One region of the Proteus hauseri genome, then DNA from elsewhere that is predicted to be linked to it. Evidence: predicted binding sites of a transcription regulator. Region 1 holds the regulator's gene; the other holds the start of a gene.
What was found. The regulator CRP, encoded in region 1, controls carbon source genes, mostly activating them, when cyclic AMP is high. The targets are predictions, from matches to a motif close to ATGTGANNNNNNTCACAT.

Region 1 (7,637 bases):
TTGCGGATGTAAAGAAACAACTTTCATCTGGTGAAGCAGTATTAGTCTGGTCAGAGTTGCATGAAAGCGTCAATATTATGCCTGCATCACAGTTTCGCCCTGATTAATTAAGCTCAGTTGACGGCATGGCATCTACCCGCAAGGGACCGGCTCCCCTTGCTTTGATAAAGGAGCAACGTTTTTATGTCTATCAAACACCCTATTATTGCCGTCACCGGTTCTAGCGGCGCTGGAACCACCACTACAAGCCAAGCTTTCCGTAAAATATTCCAACAAATTAATGCGAATGCGGCATTAATTGAGGGAGATAGTTTTCATCGCTACACTCGCCCTGAAATGGATATGGCCATTAGAAAAGCCAAAGAACAAGGTCGGCACATTAGTTATTTTGGTCCAGAAGCAAATGATTTTAACCTACTAAGTTCGACATTGCACAATTACGGCAAAGCAGGCCAAGGCGAGTGTCGTAAATACCTTCACTCTTATGACGAAGCAACGCCTTACAATCAGCTACCAGGTACTTTCACACCTTGGGAACCATTACCTGAAAAAACAGATGTACTTTTCTATGAAGGGTTACATGGTGGCGTTGTCACACAAGAGCACAATGTTGCACAACATGTCGATTTACTGGTGGGTGTTGTCCCGATAGTCAATCTTGAGTGGATACAAAAATTGACTCGTGACACAACAGAACGAGGCCATTCTCAAGAAGCCGTAAAAGATTCGGTCGTTCGCTCAATGGATGACTATATTAATTATATTATTCCTCAATTTTCTCGTACCCATATTAACTTTCAGCGTGTGCCTACTGTTGATACCTCAAATCCATTTTCAGCCAAAGCAATTCCGACTTTAGATGAAAGCTTTATTGTGATCCGCTTTCGTGGCCTTACCGATATTGACTTTCCTTATCTGCTGGCTATGTTACATGGTTCGTTTATGTCAACAATAAATACGATAGTTGTTCCTGGTGGAAAATTAGGTTTAGCAATGGAATTAATTATGGCGCCATTAGTCAGTAAATTATTAAATGGTGAAAAAATTAGTTAAATAGACTTATTTCTATTTAGTAAAAAAATAATATCCCATCGGTAAAAGGGATATTATTTTATTAGTTAAAAACTATTTTAAAATATCAAATTTATTCAGAGTCTTTTATTTCAAATGAATGAGTAATAGTTGCCGCTTTACCCAACATTAAAGAAACCGAACAATATTTTTCTGCCGATAATTGAACAGCTCGTTCAACAATTTTATCCGTAAGCTCTTTACCAGAAACAATAAAATGTAAATTGATATCGGTAAATAAACGAGGCGCTTCTTCACGACGATTAGAAGTTAATTTTACTTCACAATCAGTCACTTGGTGACGGCCTTTACGTAAAATACTCACGACATCTATCGCACTACATCCACCAGCTGCAATTAATAGCATTTCCATTGGACTTGGCGCTTTATCGCCAGAATTACCATCCATCATGATTTGATGGCCTGAAGAAGACTCCCCTAGAAAAGATAAATCCTCAACCCATTTAACCCGTGCTTCCATTTATTTATCCTCAATAAGACAGAAACTAAAAGAGTACATTCTCATAATTCAACTGGCAATTAGCAAATAGGTTTATTATGCTGACTGCGTAAAACGAGACTTAATGCGTTAACTGTGCTAAAAACAATATCTGCTTGATGATAGTGGTTAAGATCAATGCATTATTTTCTCATTTATTATAATCTATTCCATATTAACTTTCCGTGTTCTCAGGAAGTTAATCGGTAAAGATAGGATTTTTAAGCATGCTGTCTCAAAAGGGAACCTATCCGTTTTGAAAGGCTGCATTTAACGTACAGAGGATAACGCGAATGGTTCTCGGCAAGCCGCAAACAGACCCGACTCTTGAATGGTTTTTGTCTCACTGCCATATTCACAAATATCCATCCAAGAGCACGCTGATCCACCAAGGTGAGAAAGCGGAAACACTTTATTATATTGTTAAAGGTTCCGTAGCTGTTCTTATTAAAGATGAAGAAGGAAAAGAAATGATCCTCTCCTACCTAAATCAGGGGGATTTCATCGGTGAACTTGGATTATTTGAAGAAGATCAAGAACGTAGTGCATGGGTTAGAGCAAAAACAGCCTGTGAAGTAGCAGAAATTTCCTATAAAAAATTCCGCCAATTAATTCAGGTTAATCCTGATATTCTTATGCGTCTTTCTGCCCAAATGGCGAATAGACTGCAAACAACATCAGAAAAAGTAGGTAACCTTGCTTTCCTTGATGTAACAGGACGTATTGCACAAACCTTACTTAACTTAGCAAAACAACCTGATGCAATGACCCACCCTGATGGCATGCAAATTAAAATTACACGTCAGGAAATTGGTCAGATTGTAGGTTGTTCACGCGAAACGGTAGGCCGTATTTTAAAAATGCTGGAAGATCAAAATCTGATCTCTGCACACGGTAAAACTATCGTCGTTTACGGCACCCGCTAAGTTTAGTCACCTAGAACAAATAATAGCCCATTTCCAAAATGGGCTATTAAAAATGATTTCTGCATAAAACCCCATCATGATTTGATGGGGTTTTTTAGTTGGAAAGAGGCATTAATTTATTTTAACAAATTCGGCAACTGCAACTTTTAATGCCGCCATTCCTTCTTGTAACTCTTCTTGAGTAATAATTAATGACGGTGTAAACCGCATTACATCAGGACCTGCATTTAACATCATTAATCCATGTTGCGCAGCAAGCCCTAATAGCACTTTCGCCTTACCTGCATATTTGGGCGCTAATTCAGCGCCAATTAACAAACCCTGACCTCGAATTTGTGTAAATACAGAGTAGCTTTGGTTGATTGCAGTTAATTCGTCAACAATCCATTGATAACGCATTTGCACACCATCAAGCAATGCGGGTGTATTAATTAAATCAAATGCTACATTACCAACTGCACATGCTAATGGATTACCGCCATATGTTGTACCATGAGTCCCTACACCCATTACAGAAGCAATCTCTTGCGTTGTCAGCATCGCACTTAATGGAAAACCACTGCCTAATGCTTTTGCTGTCGTGATGATATCTGGCATAACATCATAGTTCATATAGGCAAATAGCTTGCCTGTACGCCCCATACCCGTTTGTACTTCATCAAGCACTAATAACGCTTGGTGTTTGTCACACAGCTCTCGAAGTCCTCTCATAAATTCAGCTGTTGCTGGTGTAACCCCGCCTTCACCTTGAACGGGTTCTAGCACAACGGCACATGTATGATCATCCATTACCGCTTTCACCGCTTCTAGGTCATTAAAAGGCACATGAACAATATCGGCAGGTTTAGGACCAAAACCATCCGCATATTTAGGTTGCCCACCAACTGAAACCGTAAATAACGTTCGCCCATGAAAAGCATGATGAAAGGCAATAATTTTGGTTTTATAAGGACTATGACGCGTTATTGCATAATGACGAGCCAGTTTAAATGCAGCTTCATTCGCTTCTGCACCGGAATTCGCAAAAAAAACACGTTCAGCAAAAGTGTTATCGATTAATTTTTGCGCCAAACACAATGCGGGTTCATTAGTAAAAACATTACTGACATGCCAAAGCTGCTCACTTTGTTCTTTAAGTGCTTGATTGAGTGCTGGGTGACAGTGCCCTAATGCTAATACGGCAATCCCACCAGCAAAATCGATATAAGATTTGCCTTGTTGATCCCAAACACGGCTTCCTTTGCCTTTAACTGGAATAAACTCTGCGGGTGAATAGATTGGCAACATTACTTGATCGTAAGTTGCCCGGTTGATGCTTTGCGTTGTCATTACCCCACCTGATCGATATTTATTTCTAATGTGAAAATATAATCACTAAATATGAATAAAAAATCAAATCTGGTTGAGGGTAAAAATGCGTTATTTAGGTAAAATAATTCTATCTATTTAATATTTAAGGAAATTATTTAATAATTCATGTCCTTGTTCACTAAGAATACTTTCTGGATGAAATTGCACACCTTCTATCGGTAGTGTCCGATGTCGTATCCCCATGATTTCATCAACATTTCCATCATGTTGACTCCAGGCAGTGACTTCAAATGGTACTGGTAATGTAGCTGCATCAATCACCAAAGAGTGATAACGAGTCACATTTAAAGGTCGGTTAAGTCCCTTAAATACGCCTTGTTGGTTGTGATGGATAAGTGAGTTTTTACCATGCATCACTTCACGTGCTCTTATTACTGATGCACCAAAAGCTTGTCCAATAGCTTGATGTCCTAAACAAACCCCAAGGATCGGGATTTCACCGGCAAATCGCTGTATAGCCTCAAGAGAGATCCCTGCTTCATCTGGAGTACAAGGTCCTGGGGAGATAACAAGATGTGCTGGCATCATCTTTTCTATCTCTTTAAGCCCAATCTCATCATTACGTTTAACAACAACCTCAGCACCCAATTCACAAAAATATTGATAGAGGTTGTAAGTAAACGAGTCGTAATTATCAATAAGTAACAGCATATTAGCCTATCCGACTGATTTTTTTATCATTTTATATTTTATTGCTATTTTGAAACCGTTGTATCCCTGCCAAAATAGCTCGTTGTTTAACCGACGTGGGTACAACAAAGCCGATTATCATAGCACAGGTATAAAAAATGAATAGTAAGCAAGAAAACCTGCTGATTTATTGCGCAATAACAATAATGGCGGTAATTAATGATGAATAGAGTTGTTAATAACGTAATGAGTACTTATGACAGATGAACACATAAATAAAACGGTGGTAAAAAATATTTTTTTTGTAGTAAAAATCCCGGAATGAAACACGTTCATTCCGGTTGATTAGTATTTTAGCTTATTAGGATAAGTAAGGATCCTATCCTAATAACGCGTTATTTTTTGATGACTTCAGCAGAGAGGATCGTCACTGTTTTAACGGGTACATTCTGATAAGGACCAATATTACGAGTTTGAACTTGCGAAATCTTATTCACAACATCCATACCATCGACAACTTTACCAAACACAGCATAACCAAAATCACGTTGACCATGATCTAAGAAAGCATTATCAGCAACATTAATAAAAAATTGGCTCGTTGCGCTGTCTTTATCTGAAGTACGTGCCATCGCAATAGTACCTCTTACATTGCGTAACCCATTATCGGCTTCATTTTTAATTGGTTCACGAGCTTGTTTTTGTTGCAAATCAGCAGTAAAACCACCGCCTTGAACCATAAAACCAGGAATGACGCGATGAAAAGTTGTACCGTTATAATATCCATCCTCAACATACTGAATAAAATTTTTCGTTGTGTTAGGTGCTTTTTTATTATCCAGTGAAAGTTCGATATTACCTTCAGATGTGACTAATTTAACGAAGGTCTCTCCCGTTGCCATTGCAAAAGGCGCTGTTGTTAAAGTGCAAGCGGTAACGAAGGTGACAAGAAAACGTTTTAACATGCAGGGATCCTTTACTTTAATAGTCTACAACTTACTTAATATGCAGCGATTCTAATTCGCTGAGGTAAATAGTGCTAATCATTTACCTTTATTTACGCTTAATTAACGAGTTTTGTTTACAACAGTGGAAATTTTAATTTTTAATCACTGTCATAACCGCCTAAATTGCGCCAAAATAGAGCAAGTAGATATTATAGATATTCATTCTCAATGCAGAGCCAATGTGAGTATGCATGAGATGCAGCATTATTTCAGAGAGGCTAATACCATAATGACCCAATTTAACTACCAAAAAGCACATTTCATTATTAGTGCACCTGATATCAGTCATTTGCCGCCAGATACAGGAATTGAAATTGCCTTTGCGGGTCGTTCCAATGCAGGAAAATCCAGCGCATTAAATGCACTAACCCAGCAAAATGGCCTTGCTCGTACCAGTAAAACCCCTGGTCGAACACAATTAATTAACCTTTTTCAAATTGAAGAAGGTTTACGTCTCGTTGACTTACCAGGTTATGGTTATGCTCAAGTCCCAGAAGAGATGAAACGTAAATGGCAGCGTTCTTTAGGTGAATACCTACAAAAAAGAGAATGTTTAAAAGGTGTCGTGATCTTAATGGATATCCGTCATCCATTAAAAGATTTAGATATGCAGATGATTGATTGGGCAGTTGAATCTGAACTACCCACACTCGTTCTACTTACTAAGGCTGATAAACTCGCTTCTGGCGCACGTAAAAAGCAGTTAATGGATGTTCGCAATGAACTTTCAAATAAATCAGGAGATATTCGCGTTGAATATTTTTCTTCCTTGAAGAAAATTGGTATTGATAAACTTCGTGACACTCTAAATGGCTGGTATTCCGGTACTTCTGAAGTAGAAGCAACAGAAGATAACGCTTAGACACCACTGCCTACCAATCAAGTACAAACTTGTCTTAATCATGGGGGAGATTTCTTTTCCCCATCAATTTTTCTCTTTTAGTGAATTTTAGGCAAAAAAATGCCCCAGTCGAAATAAAAGTCGACTGGGGCAGCTAATATTCAGCTAAATCCGATTACGTGAAGTAAAAGGTCTGAAAGATAGAACATCTTACCTCTGTACCCTACGAGAGATAATGTACTCCATTTTATTGGTTAATAAAAGCCCTTTTGTAATTTTTTTTCACGTGCCGATACGATTCAGCTTGCGTTTATGTATTCAAAACGCAAATTAATGTAGCTTAATTACATATTTATGAGACTTTAATCACTTAGAAGAATGTGATTAAAAATAGAACAAATCACACAAATGATGCGGTTTCTCCTTGCTAATTTTGTGATAGTCTTATCGCGAGACCGTAGTAAATTTGTAAATTAGCGATAAAAATGAGGTATCCATGGCTGTATTAACGCTACTGCGTTTTCCAGATGAGCGTCTGCGCAGAGTCGCTATGCCGGTGGAAAAAGTAGATGACGAAATACGCGCATTAATCGATGACATGATTGAAACCATGTACGCAGAAAGAGGTATCGGATTAGCCGCACCTCAGATTAATGTATCTAAACGCATTGTTGTTATTGATGTTTCTGAAAACCGAGATCAACCTATAGCCTTAATCAATCCGGTCATTATTAGTACTGAAGATGAAGTAATGGATATGATGGATGGTTGTCTCTCTATTCCTGAGTCTTTTGCACCTACAGAGCGTTTTCGCTTTCTGAAGGTCAAAGCATGGGATAGAAATGGCGATGATATTGAGCTTGAGGCCGCAGATCTATTTGCAGGCTGTATTCAACATGAGCTCGATCATTTAGATGGTAAGCTATTTATTGACCATTTATCTCCGTTGAAACGTCAACGCATTGAGAAAAAACAGAAGAAACTGAGCAAAATGACTGATACTCAAGTTGCTTAATTATTCACTTATGTATTTTTCATATTTTGAAAAATACTGACACAAAAGCTCAGTTGTTATTTTAATGATTGAGCTTTTTTTATTTAAATATCCCCTTCTTTTTCCCCTCGTTAAACAGACAATACCTCACAGACTTTACTACTAATTTCGATAAAATAACGACCTCAATAATAAACACATCACCGAGATTAAAATGGAAAAAAAACAATTTACGCAATTATGCGAACAACTCAAAGCTGCAGGAGCTATCCATCCTAAATCTTGGGCGAACAGTGAG
Region 2 (7,637 bases), 1.5 Mb from region 1:
TTCTGCAAACTCCCTATAATCAGTTATTTCTCACAGCTTAATAAGAGTACTTGGACTGATGCAAAAGAAATCAATCTACGTTGTCTATACTGGCGGAACTATTGGTATGCAACATTCTGATCATGGCTATATTCCTGTATCAGGACATCTACAACGCCAACTAGCTAAAATGCCTGAGTTCCATCGTGAAGAGATGCCTGATTTTACGATTAAAGAGCATCTACCGCTTATCGACTCTTCTAATATTACACCGGAAGATTGGCAATCTATTGCTGATGATATTAGCGAAAACTATAACAATTATGATGGTTTTGTTATTCTTCATGGCACAGACACAATGGCGTTTACTGCATCAGCACTCTCATTTATGTTTGAGAACTTGAGCAAGCCAATTATCGTTACGGGTTCTCAGATCCCATTAGAAGCACTACGTTCTGATGGGCAAACTAATTTGCTAAACGCACTGTATTTAGCTGCACATCATCCTATTAACGAAGTCGCTCTTTTTTTTAATAACACTCTTTATCGCGGTAATAGAACAATTAAAGCTCACGCCGATGGCTTTAATGCATTTGCTTCACCCAATAGCGCGCCTCTTCTAGAAGCGGGAATTAATATAAAATCATTTAAAATTAATCCATTTCCCAAAACAAAAGGCGAATTTATTGCTCACAGTATTACCCCGCAACCTATTGGAGTTGTGACTATTTATCCGGGGCTCTCGGATGAGATTGTTAATAATATTCTTATGCAACCCGTTAAAGCATTAATTCTTCGCTCTTATGGAGTAGGTAATGCACCTTCGCATCCCGCGTTACTATCAACGTTACGTAATGCCACAGAACGAGGCATTGTAGTCATTAATCTGACTCAATGTATTTCAGGGCGCGTTAATATGGAAGGGTACGCAACAGGACAAGCCTTGGCTGAGGCGGGTGTAATAAGTGGCTATGATATGACTTTTGAGGCAACATTAACTAAGTTGCATTATTTATTGAGTCAGCAATATAGTTATAATCAAATTTGCCATCTTATGCAGCAAAATCTTCGTGGTGAAATGACACTGGATGATAACGATTAATATTAATTAAAGGTGAGATAGTGAAAAACTCAGCATTGTTACTGGTTGATATCCAAAATGATTTTTGCACTGGTGGTGCACTTGCAGTCAACGAGAGCGATGCTGTTGTTCAAATAGCAAATCAACTCATCGCTTATTTTAAACACACCAAAAATCCAATTATCGCTAGCAAAGATTGGCACCCAGCCAATCACCTAAGCTTCGCTGAGAACTCAGGTACTGTGATTGGCGAAATAGGTAAGCTTAATGGATTACCTCAAGTTTGGTGGCCTATACACTGTGTACAGCAAAGTCATGGTGCAGAATTTCACCCTGAGTTAGATTATGAGGCTATCAATCATATTATATATAAAGGGCAAAATCGTTTAATCGACAGCTACAGCGCCTTTTTTGATAATGACCATGAATACCAAACTGGCTTACATACTCTTTTACAAACTCTGAATATTAAGCATCTCTATATTTTAGGTATTGCTACAGACTATTGCGTGAAATTTACAGCATTAGATGCATTATTATTAGGTTATCAGGTGTCGGTTATCACGGATGGCTGTCGCGGTGTGAATATTCAGCCTGATGATAGTAAACAAGCTTTAGCTGAAATGCAGGACAAAGGGGCTGAATTAATTAATTCAATAAATTACCTTAATAATATCAATAGATAAGCTAGCAATTTTAATTTTCCATACAAAAAATGGCAATCCATTAATCGTTATAATTAATAGATTGCCACCTCTTATATAGCTAATTTAATTTTATAGATAATTTAATTTTAAAATAGCTTAGTCATCATCCATTGGCGTCAATGTTGCTAATCGTTCAGACTGAAATTGGGCTTTAAGTTCTTGTTTACTTTTCATCGTGATTTGCCCATTAGTGCCGACAGTCATATGCTCAGGAGAGTGATTATTTTTTGCCTGCCATAATAAAACTATCTGCATACAATGCGCTTTCTGCTCATCGGTTAATGCGACACCGTCTGGCCACTTGCCCAACTCAACAGCGGTCGAAAGACGTTGATAAATTTCAGGTGTTACCATCGAAATTAGCTCATTAACTTCCATTAATCGCTCCACATAAGTCAAATATTCTTTCTAATAGCTGAATCGTTTTTTCTTTTGTTTCAACATTGTTAACGAACACGGTTAAACACTAGCCTTTCTGCACTTCTTGCGTTTCACTGTTCGTAAAAGCCAGCGAAGCAGAATTGATGCAATAACGTTGTCCTGTTGGCGCGGGGCCATCATCAAATACATGCCCCAAGTGTGCATTACATTGCTGACACCGTACTTCAGTTCGCTTCATATTGTGTGAAAAATCATCAATATAGCGAATTGCATTATCACTAACAGGCTGATAAAAACTTGGCCAACCACATCCTGCATCAAACTTGGTTTCAGAATAAAACAAGGGTGCAGAACAACATAAGCAGTGATAAATACCTGTTTGACGATTATGTAACAGCTTGCCACTAAAAGGGGGTTCAGTGCCATGTTGCTGCGTAACATATTTTTGCATTTCATTGAGCATTGATAAATCAAGGTGATTGTTATTACTTGAAATATTCACTTTCTTTTCATTATCTGACATAAAAACCTCATGCACACAAAAAAGCTTTTTAAAACAACAGTAAATAATAACAAAGATTTAACAACAAATCTGAAAAATATGGTCTAAAATCAATGCTAGTAATCTTTAGTTTTTGAAATGTGATGTATTTCACATAACGGAGCAAAGGTAACTTCATTTATCGGCGATGTTCCCGATAATACACAGCGTAACATTTAGCTAAAACGTCCAATCTTTAAGCAAAAAGTGTTTTTTTAATTGATTTTTTGCAATTATTGACACGATTCCGCTTGACGATTGGCGCGGTTTTGGTAACTTTAGAAGCAACTTTTTAATTCACTAATAAAGCTGGTGGAATACATATGACTATCAAAGTAGGTATTAATGGTTTTGGTCGTATCGGCCGCATCGTTTTCCGTGCTGCTCAAGAACGTTCAGATATCGAAATCGTAGGTATTAACGATCTGTTAGACGCAGACTACATGGCATACATGCTGAAATACGATTCAACTCATGGTCGTTTCAACGGTACTGTTGAAGTAAAAGATGGCCACCTCGTTGTTAATGGTAAAACCATCCGCGTAACATCAGAAAGAGATCCAGCAAATCTGAAATGGAACGAAATCGGTGCTGACGTTGTTGCAGAAGCAACTGGTCTGTTCTTAACTGACGAAACCGCTCGTAAACACATCCAAGCTGGCGCTAAAAAAGTTGTTCTGACTGGACCTTCAAAAGACAACACTCCTATGTTTGTTATGGGCGTAAACCATAAGTCATACGCTGGCCAAGATATCGTTTCTAACGCATCTTGTACTACTAACTGCTTAGCGCCTTTAGCTAAAGTTATCAACGACAACTTCGGTATCGTTGAAGCACTGATGACAACAGTTCACGCAACAACTGCTACTCAACGTACTGTTGATGGTCCGTCTGCTAAAGACTGGCGTGGTGGTCGTGGTGCTTCTCAAAACATCATCCCATCTTCAACTGGTGCTGCTAAAGCAGTAGGTAAAGTAATTCCAGAGCTGAACGGCAAACTAACTGGTATGTCTTTCCGTGTTCCTACTCCTAACGTTTCTGTGGTTGACTTAACAGCACGTCTGGAAAAACCAGCAACTTACGCACAAATCTGTGACGCAATCAAAGCAGCTGCTGAAGGCGAACTGAAAGGCGTTCTGGGCTACACTGAAGATGCAGTAGTTTCTACTGACTTCAATGGTGAAGTTCTGACCTCTGTATTTGATGCTAAAGCGGGTATCGCACTGAACGACAACTTTGTTAAATTAGTTGCTTGGTACGATAACGAAGCGGGCTATTCAAACAAAGTTCTTGATCTGATTTCTCATATCTCTAAATAATTAGAGCTTAAGAAAGTCAAGATATCTCTTAGAGCCACCTTTTCGGTGGCTCTTTTATTTTTTACCCAGTCAGTTTATTGTATTGAGATAGTCAGTGACATAAGGTTATAAGATAATGAATGAGAAAATTTTTTCTTTGCCGATTATTGAACAGATATCACCTTACTTAAGTCGTCGGCAATTAGACGAACTCCCTATCCTTGTTATTTCCCATCCGAAAGTACGTGCTGCAATTAGTCTTCAAGGGGCTCATCTTATTGCATGGCAACCTGCGCAAGAACATCCGGTTTTTTGGTTAAGTGAAGATTCCTTATTTACACCGGGTGTCGCAATTCGAGGTGGTATTCCTATTTGTTGGCCTTGGTTTGCTTCAGCAGGTACACCAAGCCACGGTTTTGCGCGTATTTTGCCTTGGGAATTTAGTGCCCACTCTGAACAAGATGATGGCGTATTAATTACCATGTCCTTAAAAGAGAGCCAACAAACGAAAAAATATTGGCCTCATGAATTTACAGTGATCGCTCGCTTTAAATTAGGTGCGACCTGTGAAGTCGAGTTGGAATCCTATGGTGATTATGAAGCAACCGCAGCCCTTCACTCTTATTTTAATGTTAGTGACATCGATAATGTTTCAGTAACAGGCCTAGGAGGCCACTATATCGATACTGTTGCTGATAAAGAGGTTTACACAGATGAAGCCTCACTTCGCTTTAACGGACGCACTGACAGGCTTTACACAGAGCCTGAAGATTTCAATCTTATTCATGATGATGGTTGGGATCGCACAATTGAAGTTCACCACTATCACCATAGTGATGTTGTTTGCTGGAATCCTGGCGCTGAATTAGCTAGTTCAATGAAAGATATGAATGCAGGAGGTTATCGCAAAATGGCCTGTGTAGAAACAGCACGTATTCATCAGCCATTAAAACCCGACAACGTTCACCCTGGGCGTTTATCTGTCGTTGTACGTGTTCGTAAAAATATCGCTGAAAAATAATCAATATTACGATTCATTAAAAACAAAAAAGCTTCGGTTGATACCCGAAGCTTTTAACATGCAAAATCAAATCACTATTTGACACTCTATTTCAATGTATTTTCCATATCTTCAATAAAAGTACTGGCTTTTTTACAATTTTCGATAATCTTAGGATCATCTTTTATTTCTGCTGTATCTCGATTCACCGCGCAATATTTACTTTTTATACCTTCCATATAGCTTAACTTTGCTGCAATTACGACCTGTTTTTCACAGCGTTCTTTATCGCGCGAGTCTTGGCATATATTGCCTTTGATTTTATTTACCATTTCAAATCCTGTTCTGAGTTTTTCTTCAGATATAACGGTAAAAGGGATCCCTCCCAATAATAAAATTAAAAACAATTGTTTCACGACACCATCCTTATTTGTTTAATAATGCTTATGATAACGAATAGTCAATACAAAATTAAGCGGAGGATGAATAGATATAAGAAATAAATTAAATAAGATTTTTTTATATGAATATAGTCAAGTATTCAATAAAAAATAATCAATATTACGATTCATTAAAAACAAAAAAGCTTCGGTTGATACCCGAAGCTTTTATCCATATAGGCAATACAGCAATATTGATAGCAATTAGAATTTATAAGTGACGCCAGTCCACACTATCGCAGTAACGGATTTATTTACCATTGGGCTATCTTTCACTTCACTTGATAGATGATCAACACGCCCCATCGCAAAGAAATTCCAGCTATCAGTCATTTTATAGTTAGCAGACAGCTCAACATAAGGTCTCCAGCTGTCACTTGGGTTATATTCAGCTAAACCACTACGTTGAGATTCACTGTGCTTGACACCATAAGCATATTGATTTTGTTTCTTACTATCCCAAACAACACCCAAACCTGGTTGTAATGACCAATTACCTGCTTTAAATGGATATAAATAAGCGGCATCAGCAATAACACCGTCACTTTTGCCTAATAAATCGGCAGAAATAATTGCTCTTAAACTACCCCAATCTTCTTGGTGTTTATAGGTAAATCCACCCATCAACGTATCGCGGCGACGATCTAATTTTTTCATTTGAGCATCATCACTATCACCCGGTTTAAATGCTTGTGGGTAATAATGAAGATCGACAGAAAGTTTATCTTTCGGTGCATTCCATAAATAGTAACCTGCGGCTAATGTAGCGAAATAGAAATTCTCAGATTCATAATTAACCATTGGAACAGGTAATAAATAATCTTTCGATTTCACGCCCTTATAAGGTGTTACTTGAGCTAACACTGAGCCACCAATAGACCACTCACCAGCAAATGCTGTTGGTGCACTTAATCCTGCGATAATGGCTAAAGAAATAATAGTCTTCTTACTCACGATGATTTTCCATATTGTATTTAATAAAGTAGTAACCAAAGCCATATTTTAACGCGCATTAGCTACGATATGGCATATTCTACCTGTATCTATTCTAATTTCTGAACTAAATGAGTTGCAATTAGTGCTTGTCCTAATGCGATGCCACCATCGCCGATAGGTAATAGTCTAGATGTTAATACATTTTTATTATTTAATTTTTTCTTAAACATCTGTTTAAGTAGTCGATTATTAAATACACCGCCAGAAAGAACAACTGTATTTATATTATGCTTATCAGCAGCCTGCAACACGATATTGCCTAAACTTTCCGCTAATAAATAATGAAATAACCAAGCTTTTTCATTTACATTTAATTCTAAACATTCCCATGACGACCAAAAAACAGACAAATCAACAACGTTGTTTTTCAGTGGCATTAAATCACTGTATTTTTCAATTAAGTCGATATACTTATTTTCGTTACACTGTAACGCAGCAGTTTCTAAATAACACGCGGCCTCTCCTTCCCAACTAATTACCTTGGGTGATAATCCCAATGATGCTGAAACTGCATCAAATAATCGCCCACAAGAAGATGCTTTTGGTGAATTAATCCCTCGTGTTATCGCTTTATTTAATAACTGTAATTCTTGTAGTGGAATAAACTGAGTTATTGCACTGCGTTGCCAGTCTGGCGTAAATGCAGATAAATGCGCTAACCAATTTCGCCAAGGTTGAGTCGATGCCAAATTACCACCAGGCATAGCAACTGCAGGTAAACCACCAAGGCGTTCTGATTTTTGATAATCCACCAGCAAGCATTCACCGCCCCACAATGTATTATCTTGTCCATATCCTAAACCATCAAGCGCAATGCCGATAACAGCACCTTGTTGGTGTGTATGACCATGCTCAGCCAAACAAGAAACAATATGTGCATGATGATGTGAAACTTCAATTACAGGGATATGTTGCTCTTGAGCAAATTGCTTACCCAATTGATGGCTGATATAGCTAGGGTGAGCATCAATTGCAATAGCTTTTGGCGTAAAACGATAAATCTGCTGAAAAAGTGCCAATGACTTAATTAACTGTTGTCGAACACTTAAATCATCTAGATCACCTAAATGAGGCCCCATAATCGCCTGATGTTGTCGTAACAAGCAAAACACATTTTTAAGATCCCCGCCCATCGCCAAAATGGAGGGTTGTGATGTAAAGGTCTCTGGTAAAGCTATCGCATCAGGAACATAACCGCGTGATCGACGGATCAT

Region 2: msrB (peptide-methionine (R)-S-oxide reductase MsrB) is a predicted target of CRP. The motif match lies at 2,789-2,806, and genes of this name have one in related genera.

Annotation. Positions count from the first base shown of each region.
Region 1 is NZ_CP026364.1:1,238,765-1,246,401, forward strand. Features, by position in the region: gene PH4a_RS05635 (YheU family protein) at 1-107, shown strand, start outside; gene PH4a_RS05640 (phosphoribulokinase) at 184-1,053, shown strand; gene PH4a_RS05645 (OsmC family protein) at 1,145-1,552, opposite strand; gene crp (cAMP-activated global transcriptional regulator CRP) at 1,864-2,496, shown strand; gene argD (bifunctional acetylornithine/succinyldiaminopimelate transaminase) at 2,608-3,825, opposite strand; gene PH4a_RS05660 (aminodeoxychorismate synthase component II) at 3,943-4,518, opposite strand; gene ppiA (peptidylprolyl isomerase A) at 4,893-5,462, opposite strand; gene yihA (ribosome biogenesis GTP-binding protein YihA/YsxC) at 5,734-6,366, shown strand; gene spfP (small protein SpfP) at 6,507-6,554, opposite strand; gene def (peptide deformylase) at 6,842-7,360, shown strand; gene PH4a_RS05680 (hypothetical protein) at 7,554-7,637, shown strand, end outside.
Region 2 is NZ_CP026364.1:3,672,796-3,680,432, forward strand. Features, by position in the region: gene ansA (asparaginase) at 59-1,081, shown strand; gene pncA (bifunctional nicotinamidase/pyrazinamidase) at 1,102-1,746, shown strand; gene PH4a_RS16830 (YeaC family protein) at 1,864-2,145, opposite strand; gene msrB (peptide-methionine (R)-S-oxide reductase MsrB) at 2,234-2,671, opposite strand; gene gapA (glyceraldehyde-3-phosphate dehydrogenase) at 3,013-4,008, shown strand; gene PH4a_RS16845 (D-hexose-6-phosphate mutarotase) at 4,124-5,008, shown strand; gene PH4a_RS16850 (hypothetical protein) at 5,095-5,403, opposite strand; gene PH4a_RS16855 (MipA/OmpV family protein) at 5,632-6,426, opposite strand; gene hypF (carbamoyltransferase HypF) at 6,471-7,637, opposite strand, start outside.